Regions from separate parts of the Micromonospora sp. NPDC002717 genome, predicted to be linked through region 2. Evidence: predicted binding sites of a transcription regulator. Region 2 holds the regulator's gene; the other holds the start of a gene.
The links. The regulator HrcA, encoded in region 2, represses chaperone genes, less so after heat shock. The targets are predictions, from matches to a motif close to GGTTNGCACNCTCNNNNNGAGNGTGCNAACC.
Positions count from the first base shown of each region.

Region 1 (10,803 bases), on a different contig from region 2:
CCTGGACGGGGTGCCGGCGACGGCCGGGCGGGCCGGCCGGGACGCGCGGGCCGGCGAGGTCTACCGGCGGCTGGTCGACACCGCCGAGCGGACCCAGGCCGACCTGCGCCGGGACCTGCGCCGGCTGCGGCTGGACCACACCCCCTACTACCTGGTCAACGCGGTCGAGGTGGACGGCGGGCCGGCGGTGCGGGCCTGGCTGTCCCGCCGGCCGGAGGTGGCCCGGGTGCTGGTCAGCCAGCGGGTGCGGCCGCTGCCCGCGCCGGCCGGCCGCAGTCGGGGCACCGCGCCCGCGCCGGCCGGCCCGGAGTGGAACGTCCGGATGCTCGGCGCGGACCGCGTCTGGTCGCAGCTCGGGGTGGACGGCACCGGGATCGTGGTGGGCAGCTCCGACTCCGGGGTGGACGGCGGGCACCCGGCGCTGGCCGCCGGCTTCCGGGGCGGCGACGACTCCTGGTACGACCCGTGGGACGGCACCCGCTCCCCGATCGACCAGGGCGGGCACGGCACGCACACCGTGGGCAGCGCGGTGGGCCGAGGGGGGATCGGGGTGGCCCCGGGCGCACAGTGGGTGGGCTGCGTCAACCTGGACCGCAACCTGGGCAATCCCGGGTACTACCTGGACTGCCTCCAGTTCATGCTGGCGCCCTTCCCGCCCGGCGGGAACCCGTTCACGGACGGGCGCCCGGCGCGCGCCCCGGAGATCCTCACCAACTCGTGGGGCTGCCCGCCGATCGAGGGCTGCGACCCGCGCGCACTCCGGCCGGCCACCGCCGCCCTGGAGGCCGCCGGCATCCTGGTCGTCGCCGCCGCCGGCAACACCGGCCCGTACTGCGGCTCGATCGACGACCCGCCCGCGCCGTACGCGGACGTGCTGACCGTCGGCGCGGTGGACCAGCGGCGCCGGGTCACCGACTTCTCGTCCCGCGGACCGGTGCCGGGGGCGGCGAAGCCGGACCTGGTCGCCCCCGGCAAGGAGGTGCTGTCGGCGATGCCCGGCGGCGGGTACGCCACCATGAGCGGCACCTCGATGGCGACCCCGCAGGTGGCCGGCGTCGTGGCGCTGATGTGGTCGGCCAACCCGGCGCTGGTGGGCGACCTGCCGCGCACCCGGCAGATCCTGCGGGACACGGCGACCCCGGCGACGTACGCCTCCCGGACGGAGACCTGCGGCGGCGACGCGAACATCACCGGCGCCGGCCTGGTCGACGCGTACGCGGCGGTGCGGGCGGCCCGCGGGTGAGCGGCCCTTGCCCTCCCCCGCACCCCGTGCTCTAGGGTCGGCGACCATGGATGCGGAGATCGTCGAGCTGACCGCCGACCGGGCGCCCGCCGTGGTGGAGCTGTGCCGCCGGGCGCTGGACCTGCCCGAGGACGCCGCCGAGGCGCCGGCCCTCGTGGCCGCGCTCTGGGCCCGGGCGGCCACCGACCGGCCGGTCGTCGCGCTGGGCGCGTACCGGGGGGCGGAGCTGGTCGGGGCGCTGGTCTGCTCCCTGTCGGGGCGGGACGCCGGGCTCGGGCACGTGGACCTCGTGGCGGTGCACCCCGACCACCGGCGCCGGGGCGTCGGGCGGGCGCTGCTGTCGTCCGCCGAGCGGACCCTGGCCGGTCTCGGCGCGGCCGAGGTGCTGCTGGCGGGCAACCCGCCGTACTACGCCTGGCCCGGGATCGACGTGCGCTACACCCCGGCGGTCTGCGCCGCGCTGGCGCTCGGCTACCGGCAGGACCGGACGGCGTGGAACATGACCGCCGACCTGTCGTACGACGACTCCCCCGCGTTGCGCTCCACGGCGGCGGCGGAGGCACGGCTGGCCGGCCGGGGCGTCTCGGTCCGCCGCGCCGAGCCGGCCGACCTGCCGGCGCTGGCGGAGTTCGCCCGCGCCACGTTCGGCGGCGCCTGGGACGCGGAGCTGGCCGGCTCGGTGGGCCGGGAGGGGGCGGGCTGCCACCTGGCCGAGCGCGACGGCGAGGTGCTCGGCTTCGCCGCGTACGGGTCGTCCCGGCCGAGCTGGTTCGGGCCGATGGGCACCGCCCCGGCGGCGGAGGGCTCGGGGATCGGCGGGGTGCTGCTGCGCCGCTGCCTGCGCGACCAGCGGGCGGCGGGCGTGACGGCGGCGCAGATCGGCTGGGTGGGGCCGGTGCCGTTCTATTCGGGCAGCGCGGGCGCCCGGATCGAGCGGGTCTTCTTCCTGTACCGCAGGACGCTCGGGGAGTGACAGATGGGGGCGAAGGGGATATAGACGTCGATAACCCCATTCGCCCCCATCTTTGATCGACGCCCCCTACCGTTTCGGTAGAGGAGGCAGCCATGACCACGGACGACGAACGCCCCGGCCCGTTGCCGTTCGACCGGCTCGACTACGGCGACGCCGAGCAGCAGGCGGAGATGAGCGGCGCCGACGAGCCGACCGACGAGCCGGTGACGCTGGTCGACGAGCCGGTCCAGATCCCGCAGCCGTACGGCCGGGCGCAGAAGAGACGCAACCAACGGCCACTGCCGACCTGACGGCGGAAGGGGCGGACCGCTGACGCGGCCCGCCCCTTCCGGCGTACGTGGAGCTGGACTCAGAAGTCCATGTCCCCGCCACCCGGACCAGCCGGGGCGGCCGGGGCCTTCTCCGGCTTGTCCGCCACGACGGCCTCGGTGGTGAGGAAGAGCGCCGCGATCGACGAGGCGTTCTGCAGCGCCGAACGGGTCACCTTGGCCGGGTCGATGATGCCCGCGGCCAGCAGGTCGACGTACTCGCCGTTGGCGGCGTTGAGGCCGTGACCCGGCTCGATGTTGCGGACGTGCTCGACGACCACGCCGCCCTCGAGGCCGGCGTTGACGGCGATCTGCCGCAGCGGGGCGTCCAGCGCGATCTTGACGATCTGCGCGCCGGTCGCCTCGTCGCCGGTCAGGTCCAGCTTGTCGAAGGCGGTCTTGCCGGCCTGCACCAGCGCGACGCCACCACCCGGGACGATGCCCTCCTCGACGGCGGCCTTCGCGTTGCGGACGGCGTCCTCGATACGGTGCTTGCGCTCCTTCAGCTCGACCTCGGTGGCCGCGCCGACCTTGATCACCGCGACGCCGCCGGCCAGCTTGGCCAGCCGCTCCTGCAGCTTCTCGCGGTCGTAGTCGGAGTCGCTCTTGTCGATCTCGGCCCGGATCTGGTTGACCCGGCCCTGGATCTGCTCGGCGTCGCCGGCACCGTCGACGATGGTGGTCTCGTCCTTGGTCACCACGACCTTGCGGGCGCGGCCCAGCATGTCGAGGCCGACGGCGTCCAGCTTGAGGCCGACCTCCTCGCTGATGACCTGGCCACCGGTGAGGATGGCGATGTCGGCCAGCATGGCCTTGCGGCGGTCACCGAAGCCCGGCGCCTTGACGGCGACCGACTTGAAGGTGCCCCGGACCTTGTTGACGACCAGGGTGGCCAGGGCCTCGCCCTCGATGTCCTCGGCGATGATCAGCAGCGGCTTGCCCGACTGCATGACCTTCTCGAGGATCGGGAGCAGGTCCTTGACCGACGAGATCTTGCTGTTGACGATCAGGAGGTAGGGGTCGTCGAAGACGGCCTCCATGCGCTCCGGGTCGGTCATGAAGTAGGCCGAGATGTAGCCCTTGTCGAAGCGCATACCCTCGGTGAGCTCCAGCTCCAGGCCGAAGGTGTTGCTCTCCTCGACGGTGATGACGCCTTCCTTGCCGACCTTGTCCATCGCCTCGGCGATGATCTCGCCGACGGTGCTGTCACCGGCGGAGATGGAGGCGGTGGAGGCGATCTGCTCCTTGGTCTCGACGTCCTTGGCGAGCTTGGACAGCTCCTCCGAGACGCTGGCCACGGCAGCCTCGATGCCCCGCTTCAGGGCCATCGGGTTGGCACCGGCGGCCACGTTGCGCAGACCCTCGCGGACGAGGGCCTGGGCCAGGACGGTCGCCGTCGTCGTGCCGTCACCGGCCACGTCGTCGGTCTTCTTGGCGACCTCCTTGACCAGCTCGGCGCCGATCTTCTCGTAGGGGTCCTCGAGCTCGATCTCCTTGGCGATGCTCACACCATCGTTGGTGATGGTGGGGGCACCCCACTTCTTCTCGAGCACGACGTTGCGGCCCTTGGGGCCGAGGGTCACCTTCACGGCGTCGGCGAGCTGGTTCATGCCCCGCTCGAGGCCCCGGCGCGCCTCTTCGTCGAACGCGATCATCTTGGCCATACGGCGTTGTCCTCCTGGACACTCACGGGCCACCCGGAGGTTGTGTCCCGGATGGGCCGCCTGGTGTACGCACCTTGGGGACGTCGCCACCTGGCGACGACGACGTCTCCTCGGCCGGGCCGGATAGCCCGCGACGACCGGCCATGTGCCGCACCGGCGTGTGGACGCCCGTGCGGCCGTGGCCCTACCGCCCCGACCATTGGCACTCACGGTATGCGAGTGCCAATGACTTGTTTAGCACTCTCCCCTGCCGAGTGCAAGCACACCCGCCCCGCTCAGCCGAGTTCACCGGCCAGCCGTGTGCTGTCCACCGGCCCCTCGTGGGCGCGCTGCTCGGCGTACGTGGCGACCAGGCCGACCAGCTGGGCGAGGTGGGCGGGCAGGCCCAGCACGCCGCCGAGCACCGCCACCGCGATCGCGCCCACCGCCGTGCCCGGCGACTCCAGCGGGGTGACGCCGAACGGCAGCGAGCCGATACCCTCCACCAGGCCGGCCGCCCCGCCCCCGACGATCACCGCCGCCGCGACGAGCGCCACCCGGCCGAGCAGCAGGCCCAGCCGGTCGTGGAACATCCGGTACGAGCGGCCGATCGGGTGCTGCCGCTCGAAGAGGTAGACCGGGCCGGCCATGCTCAGCGCGAAGGCGAAGTAGATGCCGGGGATGACGCAGAAGCACACCCCGAGCCCGATGATCACGCTCATCAGCAGGGTCCAGCCCCAGAGGCCCGGCGCCCGGCGCAGGCCGTAGCCCAGCGCGGCGCCGACGGTCACCGGCTGGCCGGCCGCCTGCCGGGCGACCACCCAGGTGCCGGCGGCCCAGCCGAGGCTCTGCACCAGGCCGAAGAGCAGGGCCCCGCCGATCAGCACGGCCATCATGGTGCCCAGGTCGGCCAGGAAGGTGTCGGGCAGCGCGGCCGGGTCGTCGGCCATCGACTCGTTCCACCGGGCCGACGGGTCGACCACCAGCGCGAGCACCGACAGCACCACGGCCGGCAGCACCTGGGTGAGCAGCAGGATCGGCAGCAGCGGCTTCCAGCCCCGGCGCACCGCGCCGACGCACCGGTCGAACCAGCCGCTCACGCCTCCGCCCGGCGGGGTGACCAGCGGGTCGGCCGGGTCGAGGCCGTGGCCGGGCGGGTACCACCCGTGGACCGGCTGCCCCGGGTACACGACCGGCGCGCCCGGATACCACGGCTGCCCGCCGTACGGGCCGGAGCCGGCCGGGAACCCGCCGGTGGGCGGGAAGACCCACCCCTGCGGCTGCGGCGCGCTCGCACCGCCGGCCGTGGCGGGGTCCGGATCCCCCGACGGAGGCGTGGCCTGGGGTGGCTGGTCGGACATGAACCCTCCTCAGCGACGGCTGAACCGGCTCACGATCTTCCCTGCCTGGCGACCGTAACCGCAGTCCGGGGTGCCACGCCACGAACCACGAACCACGACCACGAACCAGGCCCACGAACCACGACCACGGCCCGCCCCGGCCAGGGTTCCGCCCAACGATGCCGCGGGTCACACCCCGGAACCGGCCCCACCGGTGCCGCTGCCCGGCCCCTGTCGAGCTGCCCTCACAGATGGGGCACGCCATGCCTCGCAGGCGGCCGAGCCGGATGCGAGGCATGCTCCTACAGAGACGGGGTGGTCCTACAGACGGGGCAGCTCGACAGCGCCCACCACACGCCACCATCCCGCCCGCCGAACCCAGGTGTCGAAGCGGGTCACCCGACCGGCTCACCCGCCGGAGCGGCCCGCAGGCGCGCCGAGCACACAGATCGACGGATGTCGTTGGAGCCGCCGCGCGGGGCGGTCGGCGGCGGAAGGGCCCGGTCTGTGGCGGACGGGGTCAGGCGATGACGCGTACGCGCTCGGCCTGGGGCCCCTTCTGGCCCTGGGCGATCTCGAACTCCACCCGCTGGCCGTCGTCCAGCGCCTTGTAGCCGTCCATCTCGATCGCGGAGAAGTGGACGAAGACGTCCTGCCCGCCGTCGACGGCGATGAAGCCGTAGCCCTTTTCGGCGTTGAACCACTTAACGGTGCCCTGTGCCACGGTCCACTTCCTCACTCTGCACGGCGTTCCACAACCCGGAGACCGGCGGACCGGCACCGGAGGACCACCGAACCGCGGTCGGGGAGGCCGCTGAAATCGGTGACCGAAATCGCACGCTACACGAGGCGTGACGACGGCGCACGACCCCAAATCGGGCATATTCCGATCGAGGGGCATCGTCATCCGTCGCTGTGGTAGGCATTCGGCATGACGAGGACGCCGGACGGGCCGGGGCGGGGGTCGGCGGGCACCCGGCGCGCGGAGATCCGGCGGGTCCGGCCCGAGGACGCCGCCCGGATGCGGGCGCTGCGGCTGGAGATGCTCGCCGACGCGCCGCTGGCCTTCCTGGAGACCCTCGCCAACGCGGCGGCCCGGCCGCACGCCGACTACGCGGCCCGGATCGCGTACGTGTCGGCCGGCGCGGACACCGCGCAGTTCGTCGCGGACCCCGGCGGCCGGCTGGTCGGGCACGCCGGGGGCACGGTGACCCCGGAGGAGCCCGGGCTGACCGTCGTCTACGCCGTCTACGTCACCCCGTCCTGGCGCGGCACCGGCCTGCTCGGCGAGCTGGTCGAGGCGGTGGCCGCCTGGTCCCGGAAGTGCGGCCGGCCCGAGCTGATGCTGGAGGTGGTGGTCGGCAACGACCGGGCCTACCGCGCCTACCGGCGGCTGGGCTTCGTCGACACCGGCGTACGCGTGCCGCACCCCACCGTGCCGGCGCTCACCGAACTCCAGATGCGCCGCGCCGCCTGACACGGGAGGGTTTCCGGGGCAGCCCGCCCCGGAAACCCCAACCGCGACTCAGGCGTGCCGACGGGACTGCACGATGCGGAACCGGTTGGCCACGTAGGCGCCGTCGGTGAGCGCGGAGTTGGCCGCCGCGTTCGCGCCGCTGCCGTGGAAGTCGGAGAAGGCCGCCGACTGGTTCACGAAGACCCCGCCGGTCAGGTTGCAGGACAGGTGCACCCCGACCTCGATCGCCGCCGCCTCGGCCGCGTCGAGGACCGCCTCGTCGGTGGAGTAGACCGCCGCGGTGAGCGCGCCCTTCTCGCCGACCGTCGACCGCAGGATCTCCAGGCTGTGCGCCGTCGAGTCGGTCGCGATGGCGAACGAGATCGGCCCGAACCACTCCTTCGAGTAGGTCGCCGTGTCGTCGGCCGCCAGCTTGACCAGAGTCGGGGTGCGGACCACCGCGCCGGGGAAGGCCGGGTGCTCGACCGTACGCGACTCCAGCACCGTCTCGCCGACCTTGGTGACCTCGTCGAGGCGCTCCAGCACCCCGTCGTTGACGATCGCGCCGGTGAGTTCCACCCCGCGCGCCGGGTCGGCGGTGAGCTTGCCGATCGCGGCGGCGATCCCGCCGGCCACCTCGTCGAAGCTCTTGTGCCCCTGGTCGGTGGCGATCCCCCCGGCGGGGATGAGGACGTTCTGCGAGGTGGTGCACATCTGGCCGCTGTAGAGGGTCAGCGTGAAGCCGAGGTTGCGGCACATCCCGGCGAAGTCGTCGGTGGAGTCGACCACCACCGTGTTCAGGCCGGCCTTCTCGGTGTAGACCGCCGCCTGCCGGGCGTTGGCCTCCAGCCAGTCGCCGTACTCGGTGGAACCCGTGAAGTCGACGATCTTCACCGCCGGGTGCAGGGCCAGCGTGGAGGCGAGCTTCTCGCCGGGGGCCTCGGGGGCGAGCAGCACCAGGTTCGGGTCGAAGCCGGCCTCGGCGAGCACCTCCCGGGCGTACCGGGCGGTGATGGCCAGCGGCAGCACCGCGCGCGGGTGCGGCTTGACGACCACCGGGTTGCCGGTGACCAGCGAGGCGAACAGCCCCGGGTACGAGTTCCAGGTCGGGAAGGTGTTGCAGCCGATCACCAGCGCCACGCCGCGGGGCACCACGTGGAAGGTCTTGGTCATCCGCAGCGGGTCGCCCTTGCCGGCGGCCTTCTCCCAGCCCGCCGTCCCCGGGTGCCGGGTCATCTCCGCGTACGCGTAGGCGACCGCCTCCAGCGCGCGGTCCAGCGCGTGCGCGCCGCCGGCCTGGAAGGCCATCACGAACGCCTGGCCGCTGGTGAACTGCACCGCGTTGGCCAGCTCGAAGATGTGCTTGTGCAGCCGGTCGAGGATCTCCAGGCAGACGCCCACCCGGGTCTGCGGGCCGGCGTCACGCCAGCTCGGCAGGGCGGCGGAGGCGGCGGCGACCAGCTCGTCGGCCCCGGCGTGCGGGTAGCGGACGCCCAGCTCGACGCCGAACGGGCTGGTCTCGGTGGCGACCCGGTCGCCGGCGCCCGGCTGGTCGAGGGGGAAGTCGCCGCCGAGGTACGCCTCGAAGGCGGCCTTGCCGTCGGCGGCGGCGGTCTCGCCGTAGACCCGTGGGCTGGGCGACTCGGGGTAGGCGGACCAGTACCCGCGCTCCGTGATCGCGGTCAGCGCACGGGTCAGGGTGTCGGCGTGCCTGTCGTACAGGGGGTGCGGGGTCTCCGTCATGCCCGCCATCATGCAACAGGAAGCCCCAGGATCAGTAGGGCCGTGTCACAACTCAGATCGTGAGCTGCCAGTCGGTCCAGCCGTCGACCCGGCGGAAGCCGAGCTGCTCGTTGATCGTGATCATGTAGCTGTTCTCGGCCGCGTTGAAGGTGTCGATCGCGCGCACCGCCGGCTCGTGGGCGAGCAGGTGCCGCAGGTTCTCGATCTTGACGAGCAGGCCGAGCCGGTGCCCCCGGTGAGCGGGGTCGACGATGGTGATCTGCTGGAACGCGTGCCAGTCGGCGGAGGGGCCCACGTCGAGCAGGGTCCAGGCGGCCACCTGGCCGGACGCCTCGTGGCGCACCGCCGTGTGGTAGCGCCGCCGCCCCCGCGCCTCCAGCGCCCGCTCGATGCCGCGGACCCGTTCGACGTCGATCCGCTCGGGCTCCCACTCCACGTCGCCGAGGGGCGCGTCGGCCATCAGCCGGCCGTCGAGGTAGGCGATGTCGGCGACGTGCTCGTCGGGGGTGCTCCCCTGCCAGCGGAGGACGCGGTAGCCGTCGGCCCGGGTGCGGGCGTCGGCCAGCGCGGCGTCCAGCCCGTCGTGGTCGAGCCGGGTGGTGTCGAGCCGGCTGCGGATCTCGGCCAGCGCCGGCCGCGCGCCGGTCGACGCGGCGAAGGCGGCGCCGGCCTCGGGCCGGGGCGGGCCGCCGGGCAGCGCGCCGACCGCCATCCCCAGCACCCGCTTGCGGCCCCGCTCGCGCAGCAGCCGTACGGCGTGCTCGTGCAGCGCCCGGCCCACCCCGCGACGCCGGTGGGCCGGGTCCACGATCAGGTCGGCGGTGGCGTTCTCGGTGTTGTCGAGCTGCGGCAGGTCCAGCGCGAGGTAGCCGGCCGGCACGCCGTCGAGCCGGGCCAGCGCCCAGATCGCGGCGTTGCCGGGCATCGGGTGCCGGATCGCGGCCTCGAAGCGCCGCCGGCAGAAGGGCGGGAAGTCCGGCAGGTCGGCGTCGTTGGCCGCCGCCCCGATCCGGTAGGCCGCATCGATCGCGGCCTGATCGGCGGCGTCGATCGGCGCGATCGTGATGCTCATGCCCCGAGGGTGGCCCGGAAACGACGATCGGGCCAGCGATTTAACCGCTGGCCCGATCGGACGTTGGTCGGGAGGGACACTCGCACAACGCCTCCGGCGTTGGGTCGCAAGAACTCAAAGTCTCCGGCGAGACGCCCTCCCGCACGAAGCATCTTGCGCCGCCCGGTTCCTGCCGTCAAGTCCTTGTCGGCGCGTTTTCCGCACTCACAGCGAAAAGCCAGTTACCCGGCGGATCGACCCGATCCCCCGTCCGGGTGAGTCGCCCCTCCCCCGTTCCTCCCGGCCGCCCCACGCGATCTTGCGCTTCGCACCCCTGACCTGCCCGGAACTCCGGATGGACCGGGCGGCGCCCACGGTGGCCGTCGGACACGTCACCGGGGGCCGTCCCGTGACGGCAACGGGGCGGCCGGCGCCCCGTGGGTTGCCGGCCGCCCCGTTCGCCGCGTCAGCCCGCCTTGCTGAACTCGATCGAGATCGACTCGACCGCCTTCTTGCGGGTCATCGACCGCTCCAGGCCCATCGCCTCCAGCGCGTCGTTGACGCTGTCCACGTACGCCGTCAGGCTCGGCGTGGCGGCGTAGTAGGTGCCGGTCGTGGTCTGGGTGGACGCGCACGTCGTGTCGGTGATCCCACACGCCATCGTGTAGTGCGTGGCGCTGGTCCACTGGGTGGTGGCGCCCTGCACGTACAGGCGGGTGTTCACCCGGCACGCCGCGAACAGGTACGGGTTGCGGACCGTGGTGGTGAACGTCGCGGTGTCGGTGCCGGGCCAGTAGCTCACGGTCGACTCCGCCACGCAGCCGCCGTCGAAGCTGCTCGACGACTTGCTGACGGTGTACTTGTCCAGCGTCCCGGCCGCCGCCGGCGTGGCGCCGAGGGCCACCACACCGAGTGAGGCGGCCAGCATGGTGAAGGCGGTCACGGCCGCCCGGGTGACGCGGGCCGGTGCTGCGTTCATGGGAACCCCTCTCGTGCCGGCCGGGTGGTCGCGGCCGATCGCAATTCGTCGCCTATGTGACAGGCGG
Region 1 covers NZ_JBEOVW010000009.1:87,736-98,538, reverse strand. Annotated here, with positions in the region: gene ABT006_RS15750 (S8 family serine peptidase) at 1-1,243, shown strand, start outside; gene ABT006_RS15745 (GNAT family N-acetyltransferase) at 1,290-2,216, shown strand; gene ABT006_RS15740 (hypothetical protein) at 2,309-2,506, shown strand; gene groL (chaperonin GroEL) at 2,566-4,188, opposite strand; gene ABT006_RS15730 (hypothetical protein) at 4,464-5,528, opposite strand; gene ABT006_RS15725 (cold-shock protein) at 6,028-6,231, opposite strand; gene ABT006_RS15720 (GNAT family N-acetyltransferase) at 6,439-6,984, shown strand; gene paaN (phenylacetic acid degradation protein PaaN) at 7,033-8,706, opposite strand; gene ABT006_RS15710 (GNAT family N-acetyltransferase) at 8,759-9,778, opposite strand; gene ABT006_RS15705 (hypothetical protein) at 10,224-10,736, opposite strand.
Region 1: groL (chaperonin GroEL) is a predicted target of HrcA. The motif match lies at 4,386-4,416, and genes of this name have one in related genera.

Region 2 (10,803 bases):
TGGCGGTGTGGGTGCCCTCGCCGCAGAGCTGGCGCTGCACCGGCGTGCGGTTGGCCCACCACTCGCCGTCCTTGTCGATGTGCAGCTCGTCCAGGGGGCGGATCCACCGGTAGGTGTAGCCGACGAAGAGCATCTTGCGCGTGATGGTCGACAGGTTGGTCGACCGGGAGTGCCACTGGCGGCGGTCGAAGATGAAGGCGTCACCGGGGTTCGCGGTGATCTCCACCGTGCCCTCCGGGTCCGGGTTGTGCACGGAGGTGTCCTCCGGGCGCGGCAGCGAGTTCCACAGGTGGCTGCCCGGGATCACCTTGGTGGCGCCCCGGCCGTTCTCCGACAGGTCGGAGAGCACGTAGGCCACCTTGAGGGAGAACATCGGCCGGGGGAGGTTCGGGTCCATCGTCTCCGGGTCGGAGTTCTGCCGGTACCCGTCCTGGTGCCAGCCCCAGTACGGCTTCTCCGGCTCCAGCGCCGGCGGGGTGACGTCCAGGTGGTTGTGGTGGGTGTAGATGTTCCAGCCGGCGAGGCCCCACATGTACGGGAAGGCGATCGGGTGGGTCAGCAGGTCGCCGAAGAGCTCGTCCCGCTCCAGGAAGCCCAGCAGGTGCAGGGTGCCGTCCTTGGTGGTGTTGCCCTTGGCCTTCTCCTCGGCGTAGACGCGGTCGACCGCCGCCTCCAGCGCCGCCCGGTGGTCCTCCGTCAGGACGTTGCGCAGCAGGAGGAAGCCCTGCTCGTGGAACTCCTTGCGGTCGGTGTCACTGATCGGTTCGTAACCGGTCCGGTCGCCGTAGTCGAACACCTCGACGTCCCCTCCCCATCGGGCGAAAACCATTGCTGGCACAGGCCGCCGATCGTAACGCGCTGGTTCCGGTGCGAGGTACTACCCCGCGTGATATGCGACCGTTGCCCGAACCGTGAGGAGTTGAGCCGCTACAATCCGTTGCCCTGAGGGGGATCGCCGGGCCTTCTGTCCTGGAATGACGGATTGTGCGGTGACTGCCGGTAAGGAGATGGGAGTCCCTACGCCTCGGCGAAGACCTCGGCGACCACCCGGTCGCCGGTGGCCGCATCGTCGCCGACCTGGTTCCAGGTGCCGTCGCGGGCGGTCCACTCCAGGCCGCCGAAGCGCACCCGCTTCACCCCGTGGTCGTGCGCGTGGGAGACGAGCCAGTGCGCGTAGCGCCAGCCCCGGCGCTCGTCGGCGGCGGGGACCGTGAGGCCGGTCAGGTCCGCCGCGGAGGTGGCGGCGGCCAGGCCCCAGTCCAGCGACAGCCCGCGGGTCAGCGCGGTCGCCGCAGCCGCCCCGCGCATCGCCGGGTCGCGGCCCACCGTGCAGGCCACCGCGCCGGTGGCGTGCCCGAGCAGGGCCCGCGTCAGCACCTCCGACTCGTCCGCCCACTTCTGGTACGCCTCCGGGAAGGCGGAGCGCTGCACCTTCTGCGCCGCGTCGGTGACCCGCATCCGCTCCCAGCCGCGCACCTTCTTCAGCGCGGCGTAGAACCGGTTCGCCGCGTACCGGGGGTCGCGGATCTCCTCCGGGCTGCCCCAGCCCTGGCTCGGGCGCTGCTGGAACAGCCCCACGGAGTCGCGGTCGCCCCCGGCGAGGTTGCGCAGGCCGGATTCCTGGTACGCGGTGGCCAGCGCCACCACGACGGCCCGCTCGGGCATCTTCCGCTGGATGCCGATCGCCGCGATCGTCGCCGCGTTGGCCATCTGGTCGGCGTCCAGGGCCACCCGGCCGTCCGCCTGCACCGTGCACGTCCGGCTGGACAGCGGCAGGCGCAACTGCCCACCCACCTGCCGGATGACGAGCCAGATTCCGACCACGGCGACGAGGACGAGGACGACGCCGCCCGCCACGACTGCCCGAGTTCGCACCCACACCCCCTGTTCGACAGTCCGACAAGCGTACGTCCCCCGTGGTGCCTGCCGGGTCGTCCGACCGGTTCCCACCGGCCCGCCGCGCGTGGCACCGCCCGGCGGGGCGCGCCCGCGAGCGCCGAACGGCCCCGGGGGCGGGCCCGGATGTTCCCGTTTCCCGCGCGGCCTCACCTATCCCGAACGGCCGCGGCCGACGGCGTTCCCCACCGCCTACCGGCCGACGGCGTCCCGCCCGCCTACCGGTCGACGGCGTCGTCGGCGGGAACCCAGCGGGCCGGCCGCTTCTCCCGGAACGCCAGCACGCCCTCGCGGCCCTCCTCGGAGAGGAAGTACCCGGTCGAGAGGGTGGACAGCCCGGCGATCTCCTCCCGCAGATCGGTCGCGGGCGGGCGGCGCAGCAGTTGCTTCGCCCCGGCCAGCGCGCCCGGCGCGCCCCGGACCAGCGAGTCGCAGTAGGTGGCGACGGCGGCGTCCAGCCCGTCGGCCGGCACGGCGGCGGTGACCAGGCCGATCTCCGCGGCACGCCGGCCGTCGAAGGTGTCCCCGGTCAGGTAGAGCTCGGCCGCCGCGCGGGGGTGCAGCCGGGGCAGCACGGTCGCGGAGATCACCGCCGGGATCACCCCGATCCGCACCTCCGTGAAGGCGAACGTCGCCTCCTGCGCGCACACCGCCAGGTCGGCCGCCGCGATCAGGCCCAGCCCGCCGGCCCGCGCCGGGCCGGCCACCCTCGCCACCACCGGCTTCGGGCACTCCCAGACCGCCGCGAGCACGTCACCCAGCATCCCGGCCGGCACGCTCCCGCTGGCGTACGCGGCGGCGGTCTCCTTGAGATCCGCGCCCGAGCAGAAGACCGGCCCGGTGTGGTCCAGCACGACCACGCGTACGGCGTCGTCGGCGACCGCCTCGGACAGGCCGGCCAGCAGCTGGGTCATCAGCGGCGTGGAGAGCGCGTTGCGGTTGTGCGGGCTGTCCAGGGTGAGGGTGGTCACCCCACGGGCCGTGGCGGCCCGCACGAGCACGTCGGGAGAGGTCATGCCGGGCACACTAGTGGCCATGCCCGGCGTCCTTCCAGAAGGCGAATCCGTTCCCGTCGACGGCTCGCTGCCCGCCGCCGCCACCCGCGCGGTCGGCGCGCGCGGCTTCGGCGTGTACGTGCACGTCCCGTTCTGCGCCAGCCGCTGCGGCTACTGCGACTTCAACACGTACACCGCGGCCGAGCTGGGCGGTGGGGCGAGCCGGGAGGGCTACGCCGACACCGTGCTGGCCGAGCTGGCGCTCGCCGGCCGGGTGCTGGGCGACGCCCCGCCGCCCCGGGTCGACACGGTCTTCGTCGGCGGCGGCACCCCGACCCTGCTTCCCGCCGACGACCTGGCCCGGATCCTCGACGGCATCGACCGCACCTGGGGGCTCGCGCCCGACGCCGAGGTGACCACCGAGGCCAACCCGGAGTCGGTGACCCCGGAGTCCCTGCGGGCCCTGCGGGCGGCCGGCTACACCCGGATCTCGCTGGGCATGCAGTCCGCCGCGCCGGGGGTGCTGGCGATCCTCGACCGCACGCACAGCGCCGGCCGGGCCACCGCCGCCGCCCGGGAGGCCCGCGACGCCGGGTTCGCGCACGTCAACCTCGACCTCATCTACGGCACGCCGGGGGAGAGCGAGGACGACTTCGCCGCCTCCCTCGACCAGGTCGTCGCCGCCGGGGTGGACCACGTCAGCGCGTACGCCCTGATCGTGGAGGACGGCACCCGGCTCGCCGCCCGGATGCGGCGCGGCGAGCTGGCGTACCCCTCCGACGACGTCGCCGCGGACCGCTACCTGGCCGCGGAGGCCGCCCTCGACGCGGCCGGTTTCTCCTGGTACGAGGTGTCGAACTGGGCCCGCGGCGACGCGGCCCGGTGCCGGCACAACCTGCTCTACTGGACCGGCGCCGACTGGTGGGGGCTCGGCCCGGGGGCGCACAGCCACGTCGGCGGCGTGCGCTGGTGGAACGTGAAGCATCCCACGACGTACGCGAAGCGGCTGGCCGGCGGCGAGTCGCCCGGCCTGGCCCGGGAGGTGCTCACCGCCGACGAGGCGCACATGGAGGACGTCATGCTCCGGCTGCGGCTCGCCTCCGGGCTGCCGCTGGACGCCTTGGACGACGCCGGCCGGGCCGGCGCCGAGCGGGCGCTCGCCGACGGCCTGCTGGCCGGCCCCGACCACGCGGCGGGCCGGGCCGTGCTGACCCTGCGGGGGCGGCTGCTCGCCGACGCGGTCGTCCGCGACCTGCTGCCCTGAGGCGCGGAGGCCCCGCCGTGCGGTGGCGCGGGCGGGGAGGCCCCGCCGTGTGGCGGCGCGTGGCCGGGCCCGGCCGGGGGAGCGGCCGGCCCGGCTCACCTGGTGAAGCTGTAGGCCATCGGGTAGCGGTAGAGCAGGCCCTCGTTGGCCTTGACCCCGGCGACGATCCCGAAGATCAGCGGCACCAGCCAGACGAGCATCGGGACGAAGAACAGGATCCCGCAGGTGATCAGGGTGAGCACCCAGCTCAGCACGCCCACGATCGCCCAGGTGATCTGGAAGTTCAGCGCCGCGACGGCGTGCGCCCGGACGGTCGGCGACTGTTGCCCCCGGGCCATCAACGCGATGAGCGGCGCGACCCAGCCGAGCAGGCCGCCGCCGACGATCACCCCGGCCGCGCCGCCGAAGTGGGCGATCAGGGCCCAGTTCTTGTCCTCGTTGTTGGCGTAGCCGCCGGTGGGCGCGCCGTAGCCGCCGCCGGTCGGATAGCCGGCCCCCGGCGGGGGGTAGCCGCCCGGCGGGGGATAGCCCCCGGGCGGCGGGTAGCCACCCGGCGGAGGGTAGCCGCCCGACGGCGGTTGGTCACCGGTGGGCGGCGGATAGCCGCCGGGCGGGGGATAGCCGCCCGGGCCCGGTGCCCCGGACAGTGGTGCGGTGGGTTCGTCGGAGCCGGCCGGCCCGGGAACCCCCGACGGAGCGGCCGGGTCCGGCCGGTCGCCGGGGTCCCCCGCTCCGGGAGGGCGAGGTGGTTCAGTCATGGACGTCACGGTAGGGGCCGCGGGCAAGGTCGCACCAGAGCGACTCCGACCGGGATGTCCGGATGATCGGCTCTGGCGCCGCCGCCTCCGCGGGCCGTGTGGCGCCGGTCGGATCGCCGTCCCAGGTTGATCATCGCGTCGGCGGGCGCGCCGACGTAGACTGGCACTCGTCCGTAGCGAGTGCCAGCAACCCGCCCGCCCCTCGGGGCGCGGGGGGTCCGACGTGCGACAGGAGGTGGGGAACGATGGGTCTCGACGACCGCAAGCTCGCCGTGCTGCGCGCGATCGTCGAGGACTACGTCGCCACGCAGGAGCCCGTCGGCAGCAAGTCGCTGGTCGAGCGGCACCAGCTCGGGGTCTCCCCGGCGACCGTCCGCAACGACATGGCCGTGCTGGAGGAGGAGGGCTACATCCGCCAGCCGCACACCAGCGCCGGCCGGGTGCCCACCGACCGTGGCTACCGGCTCTTCGTGGACCGGCTGTCCCGGGTCAAGCCGCTCAGCCCGGCCGAGCGCCGCGCGATCGAGCGCTTCCTGGTCGGCGCGGTCGACCTCGACGACGTGGTGCACCGCACCGTACGACTGCTGGCGCAGCTGACCCGGCAGGTCGCCGTGGTGCAGTACCCGAGCCTGGCCCGCTCCTCCGTCCGCCACCTGGAGCTGGTGCCGATCTCCACGACCCGGCTGATGCTGGTCATGATCGCCGACACCGGCCGGGTCGAGCAGCGGCTGGTCGAACTGCCCGGGCCGATCCCCGCCGACGACGTCACGGACCTGCGTCGGCTGGTCAACGAGAAGCTGGTCGGCACCCGGCTGTCCGAGACCCCGCCGCTGGTGCAGGCGCTGGTCGACGAGTCGGTGCCGCACCTGCGGCCGGCCATGACCACCCTCTCCACCGTGCTGCTGGAGACGCTGGTCGAGCGGCACGAGGAGCGGATCGCGTTGGCCGGTACGGCCAACCTCACCCGCGGCGGCCTGCTCGACTTCCAGGGCTCGCTGCGCCCCATCCTGGAGGCGCTGGAGGAGGAGGTCGTGCTGCTCAAGCTCATCGGCGAGGCGGAGCCGAGCACGACCCGGGTGCTGATCGGCGACGAGAACGAGATCGACAACCTGCGCGCCGCCTCGGTGGTCAGCACCGGCTACGGGCCGGGCGCGACGATCGTGGGCGGGCTCGGCGTGCTCGGGCCGACCCGGATGGACTACCCCGGCACCATCGCCACGGTGAGGGCCGTGGCACGCTACGTGGGCGAGCTGCTGGCCCAGAACTGACCAGTCAGGGCCGACGGCCGGCTCCGGCCGACGACCGGCGCAACGCGAGACGAACATGAGGACACGGAACGCAGTGGCCAGGGACTACTACGGCATTCTCGGGGTGAGCCGGGAAGCCTCCGACGACGAGATCAAGCGCGCCTACCGGAAGCTGGCGCGGCAGTTCCACCCGGACGTCAATCCGGACCCGGAGGCACAGGAGAAGTTCAAGGACATCAACGCCGCGTACGAGGTCCTCTCGGACGACCGGAAACGGCAGATCGTCGACCTGGGCGGCGACCCGCTCGCCCCCGGCGGCGGGGGCGCGGGCGGTCCGGGCGGTCCCGGCGGCGCCGGCCCGTTCGTCGGCTTCCAGGACATCATGGACGCGTTCTTCGGTGGCGCGGCCGGCGGGTCGCGGGGCCCGCGACCGCGGACCCGGCCGGGCGCCGACGCGATCCTGCGGCTGGAGCTGGACCTGAACGAGACCGCGTTCGGCGTCGAGGCGCCGATCACCGTCGACACCGCCGTGCTCTGCACCACCTGCTCCGGCGCCGGCACCGCGGCCGGCACCCACCTGGCCACCTGCGAGGCGTGCGGCGGCCGTGGCGAGGTGCAGTCGGTGCAGCGCACCTTCCTCGGTCAGGTGGTCTCCGCCCGCCCGTGCACCGTCTGCCAGGGCTACGGCACCACCATCCCGCACCCCTGCCCGACGTGCGCCGGCGACGGCCGCGTCCGCACCCGGCGTTCGCTGACCGTCAAGATCCCCGCCGGGGTCGAGGACGGCATGCGCATCCGGCTGGCCCAGCAGGGCGAGGTCGGCCCGGGCGGCGGCACCGCCGGCGACCTCTACGTCGAGATCCACGAGCGGCCGCACGACGTCTACTCCCGCAAGGGCGACGACCTGCACTGCCGGGTCACCGTGCCGATGACCGCCGCCGCCCTCGGCACCCGGCTGACCATCAAGACGCTGGACAGCGAGGAGACGGTCGACGTCAAGGCCGGCACCCAGCCGGGCAGCACGCTGCGGCTGCGCGCCCGAGGCGTGCCGCACCTGCGCGGCACCGGCCGGGGCGACCTCTACGTCCACCTCGACGTGCGCACCCCGACGAAGCTCGACGCCGACCAGGAGCGGATGCTGCGCGACTTCGCCAAGACCCGGGGCGAGGAGGTCGCCGAGCTGACCAAGCAGGGTGGCTTCTTCTCCCGGATGCGCGACGCCTTCAACGGCCACGCCTGACGCCCACGCCCCCGGGCCGCCGCGCTCCGCGGCGGCCCGGTCGGCTCCACCGCCCTCGCCGCCCCGGCGGTCGCCGGGGCGGCTAGCCTGATCGTCGTGTCCGCGCCGCTGTTCCTGGTCGAGTCGCTGCCCACCGCCGACCGGCTGACCCTCGACGGCCCCGAGGGGCATCACGCCGCCACCGTGCAGCGGCTCCGCGTCGGCGAGGAACTGCTGCTCGCCGACGGGCGGGGCGGCACCGCCGCCGCCGTGGTCACCGCCGTCGGCCGCGGCACCCTCGACCTGGAGATCACCTCCCGGGGGTACGTCGACGCCTCCGTCCCGCGCCTGGTGGTGGTGCAGGGCATCGCCAAGGGCGACCGGGGCGAGCTGGCCGTGCAGGCGATGACCGAGGTCGGGGTGGACGAGATCGTGCCCTGGGCGGCGGCCCGCTCGGTCACCCAGTGGCGCGGCGACCGGGGCGTACGGGCGCGGGAGAAGTGGGCGGCGACCGCCCGGGAGGCGGCCAAGCAGGCCCGCCGCGCCTGGCTGCCCGTGGTGGCGGGGACGCCGGACGAGTCCACCGCCCGGGTCACGCGCCGCATCGGCGGGGCCGCCGCGGCGTTCGTGCTGCACGAGGAGGCGCAGGAGCGGCTGACCACCGCCGAGCTGCCCGCCACGGGCGAGATCGTGCTGGTCGTCGGGCCGGAGGGCGGGATCGCCGACAGCGAGCTGGACACCTTCACCGGGGCCGGGGCCCGCGCCGTCCGCCTGGGCCCGTCGGTGCTGCGCACCTCGACGGCCGGCGTGGCCGCCCTCGCGGTGCTCGCCACCCGCCTCGCCCGCTGGTGACGCTCAGCTGCGCAGGTAGGAGGCGCCGTTCAGGTCGACGATGGTGCCGGAGGCCCACTCCGACTGCGGGGAGGCGAGCCAGTGCACGGCGGCGGCGATCTCCTCGGGGCGGGCCACCCGGTTGAACGGGCTCTGCGCCCGGATGGCGGCGCCCCGCTCCCCGCGCAGGTGCTCCGTGGTCATTTCGGTCTCCACGAAGCCCGGGGCCACCGTGGCGACGGTGATGCCGTACGGGGCCAGGGCCACCGCCAGCGACTGCCCCAGCGCGTTCAGCCCCGCCTTGCTCGCCCCGTACGCCGGCTGCTCCGGCTCGCCCCGGAAGGCGCCCCGGGAGGAGACGTTGACGATCCGGCCGCCCCGGTCGCGCATGTGCTGGGCGGCGCACCAGATGACGTTGCCCGCGCCGGTCAGGTTGGTCTCCAGCACCTGCCGCCACTGCGCGCGCCACTGCGCGTAGGAGGCGCCGAAGACCGGGTGGGGGGCGTTCCGGTCGCCGTACACCCCGGCGTTGTTGACCAGCACGTCCAGCCCGCCCAGCAGGCCGGCCGCCTCGTCCACCATGGCCCGTACGGCGTCCGGGTCGGTCAGGTCGGCGCGGACCACCACGTGCCCCTCGCCGGGCAGTTCGGCGCGCAGCCGCCCGGCCGCCTCCGCCGAGTCGCGGTGGTGGATCGCCACCCGGTCCCCGCTCGCCGCGAACGCCGTCGCCACCGCCCGCCCGATGCCGCCCGAGGCCCCCGTCACCAGTACCGCCCGTGAAGTCACGCCGGCCATCATGCCGCGCCGCCCCGTCCGCCGTGCTGACGGGCCCCCTCGTCCACGGCGGGCGTGGGCAGGGGGCCCTTCCTTACACTGCCCCGATGGGAACCGACTGCCTGTTCTGCCGCATCGTCGCCGGGGAGATCCCGGCCACCGTCGTGCGGGAAACCGCCACCACGCTCGCCTTCCGCGACATCGGCCCGAAGGCGCCGGTGCACGTGCTGGTCATCCCGAAGGAGCACTACGCCGACGTGGCGACGCTCGCCCAGGGCGACCCGGCGCTGGCCGGCGAGGTGCTCGCCACGGCCGCCGCGGTGGCCGAGGACGAGGGGCTGCTCGGCGACGGCTTCCGGCTGATGTTCAACACCGGCGCGTACGGCGGCCAGGAGGTCTTCCACGTGCACGCGCACGTGCTCGGCGGGGCGCCGCTGGGCCCGATGCTGGCCCGGGACCTCGCGTGACGGCGGTCGACGACCGCCTGGCCCGGCTGGTGCGCACGGTCCAGGCGCAGGCCCGGGTGCCGGCGGTCTCGGCGGCCCTGCACCGGGCCGACCGCCCGCTGTGGACGTGCACGGCCGGCGGCACCGGCAACGACACCGAGCTGGGGCCGGGCACCCGGTTCCGGATCGGCTCGGTCACGAAGACGTTCACCGCCGTGCTGGCGCTCCAGTGCCGCGACGACGGCCTGCTCGACCTGGACGACCCGCTGGGCCGCCACCTGGACCTGCCGGCCCACGGCGAGCTGACCGTGCGCCGGCTGCTGTCGCACACCGCCGGCCTGCAACGGGAGCCGTACGGCGACGTCTGGGACAGCTTGCGCGCGCCCGACGTCGACGAGTTGGTCGCCGACCTCGCCCGGGCCGAGCGGGTGCTGCCGCCGGGCCGCCGCTACCACTACTCCAACCTCGGCATGGCGCTGCTCGGCCGGCTCGTCGGCCACCTGCGGGGCGGCACCTGGGCGGAGGTGCTCGCCGAGCGGGTGCTGACCCCGCTGGGGCTGGCCGACACCTCGGTGACGCCGGGTCCGCACGCCGCGACCGGTTTCCTGGTCGACGCGTACTCCGACGAGGCGCACCCGGAGCCGCCCACGGACTTCGGCGCGGTGGGGCCGGCGGCCCAGCTCTGGAGCACCGCCACCGACATGGCCCGCTGGGCGGCCTTCCTCGCCGACCCGGCGGCGCTGGACCCGGCGGGCGCGGTGCTCGCCCCGGCCACGCTCGACGAGATGCGCTGGCCGGCGACGGTCACCGACGAGACGCTCTGGTCCGGCGGCTTCGGGCTGGGGCTGATCCTGGTGCCGCAGGGCAAGCGGATCATGCACGTCGGGCACGACGGCGCGATGCCCGGCTTCCTGGCCGGCGTCTACGGCCGGCGCGGCGGCGAGGGGACTCCGGGCGCGATGGGCGTCGCCGTGCTCGGCTCCTCCGGCACGGCCGGCGAGGTCCTCGACCTGCCGCACCGGTTGCTGGCCGCCGCCGTCGAGCACGACCCGGCCGACGTCGCGCCGTGGCGGCCGGGCCCGCCCGCCCCCGAGGGCGTACGCGGGCTGCTCGGCCGCTGGTGGGGCGAGGGCTTCGAGTACGTCTTCTCGTGGCACGACGGCGCGCTGCGGGCCCGGGGCGCCGACGACCCGGCGGGGAAGCCGCCGGCGGTCTTCGCGCCGCTGCCCGACCAGCCGGACGTGTACCGCACGGTCTCCGGGCGCGAGGTGGGCGAGCTGCTGCGGCTCACCCGGGACGAGCACGGCGCGGTGGTCCGGATGCACTGGGCGACCTACCGGTTCACCCGTACCCAGGAGACCTTCGACCGGTAC
Region 2 covers NZ_JBEOVW010000023.1:33,787-44,589, reverse strand. Annotated here, with positions in the region: gene ABT006_RS26955 (phytanoyl-CoA dioxygenase family protein) at 1-829, opposite strand, end outside; gene ABT006_RS26950 (hypothetical protein) at 1,018-1,881, opposite strand; gene ABT006_RS26945 (enoyl-CoA hydratase family protein) at 2,115-2,912, opposite strand; gene hemW (radical SAM family heme chaperone HemW) at 2,932-4,155, shown strand; gene ABT006_RS26935 (DUF4870 domain-containing protein) at 4,251-4,913, opposite strand; gene hrcA (heat-inducible transcriptional repressor HrcA) at 5,159-6,181, shown strand; gene dnaJ (molecular chaperone DnaJ) at 6,255-7,400, shown strand; gene ABT006_RS26920 (16S rRNA (uracil(1498)-N(3))-methyltransferase) at 7,497-8,231, shown strand; gene ABT006_RS26915 (SDR family NAD(P)-dependent oxidoreductase) at 8,235-8,996, opposite strand; gene ABT006_RS26910 (histidine triad nucleotide-binding protein) at 9,092-9,451, shown strand; gene ABT006_RS26905 (serine hydrolase domain-containing protein) at 9,448-10,803, shown strand, end outside.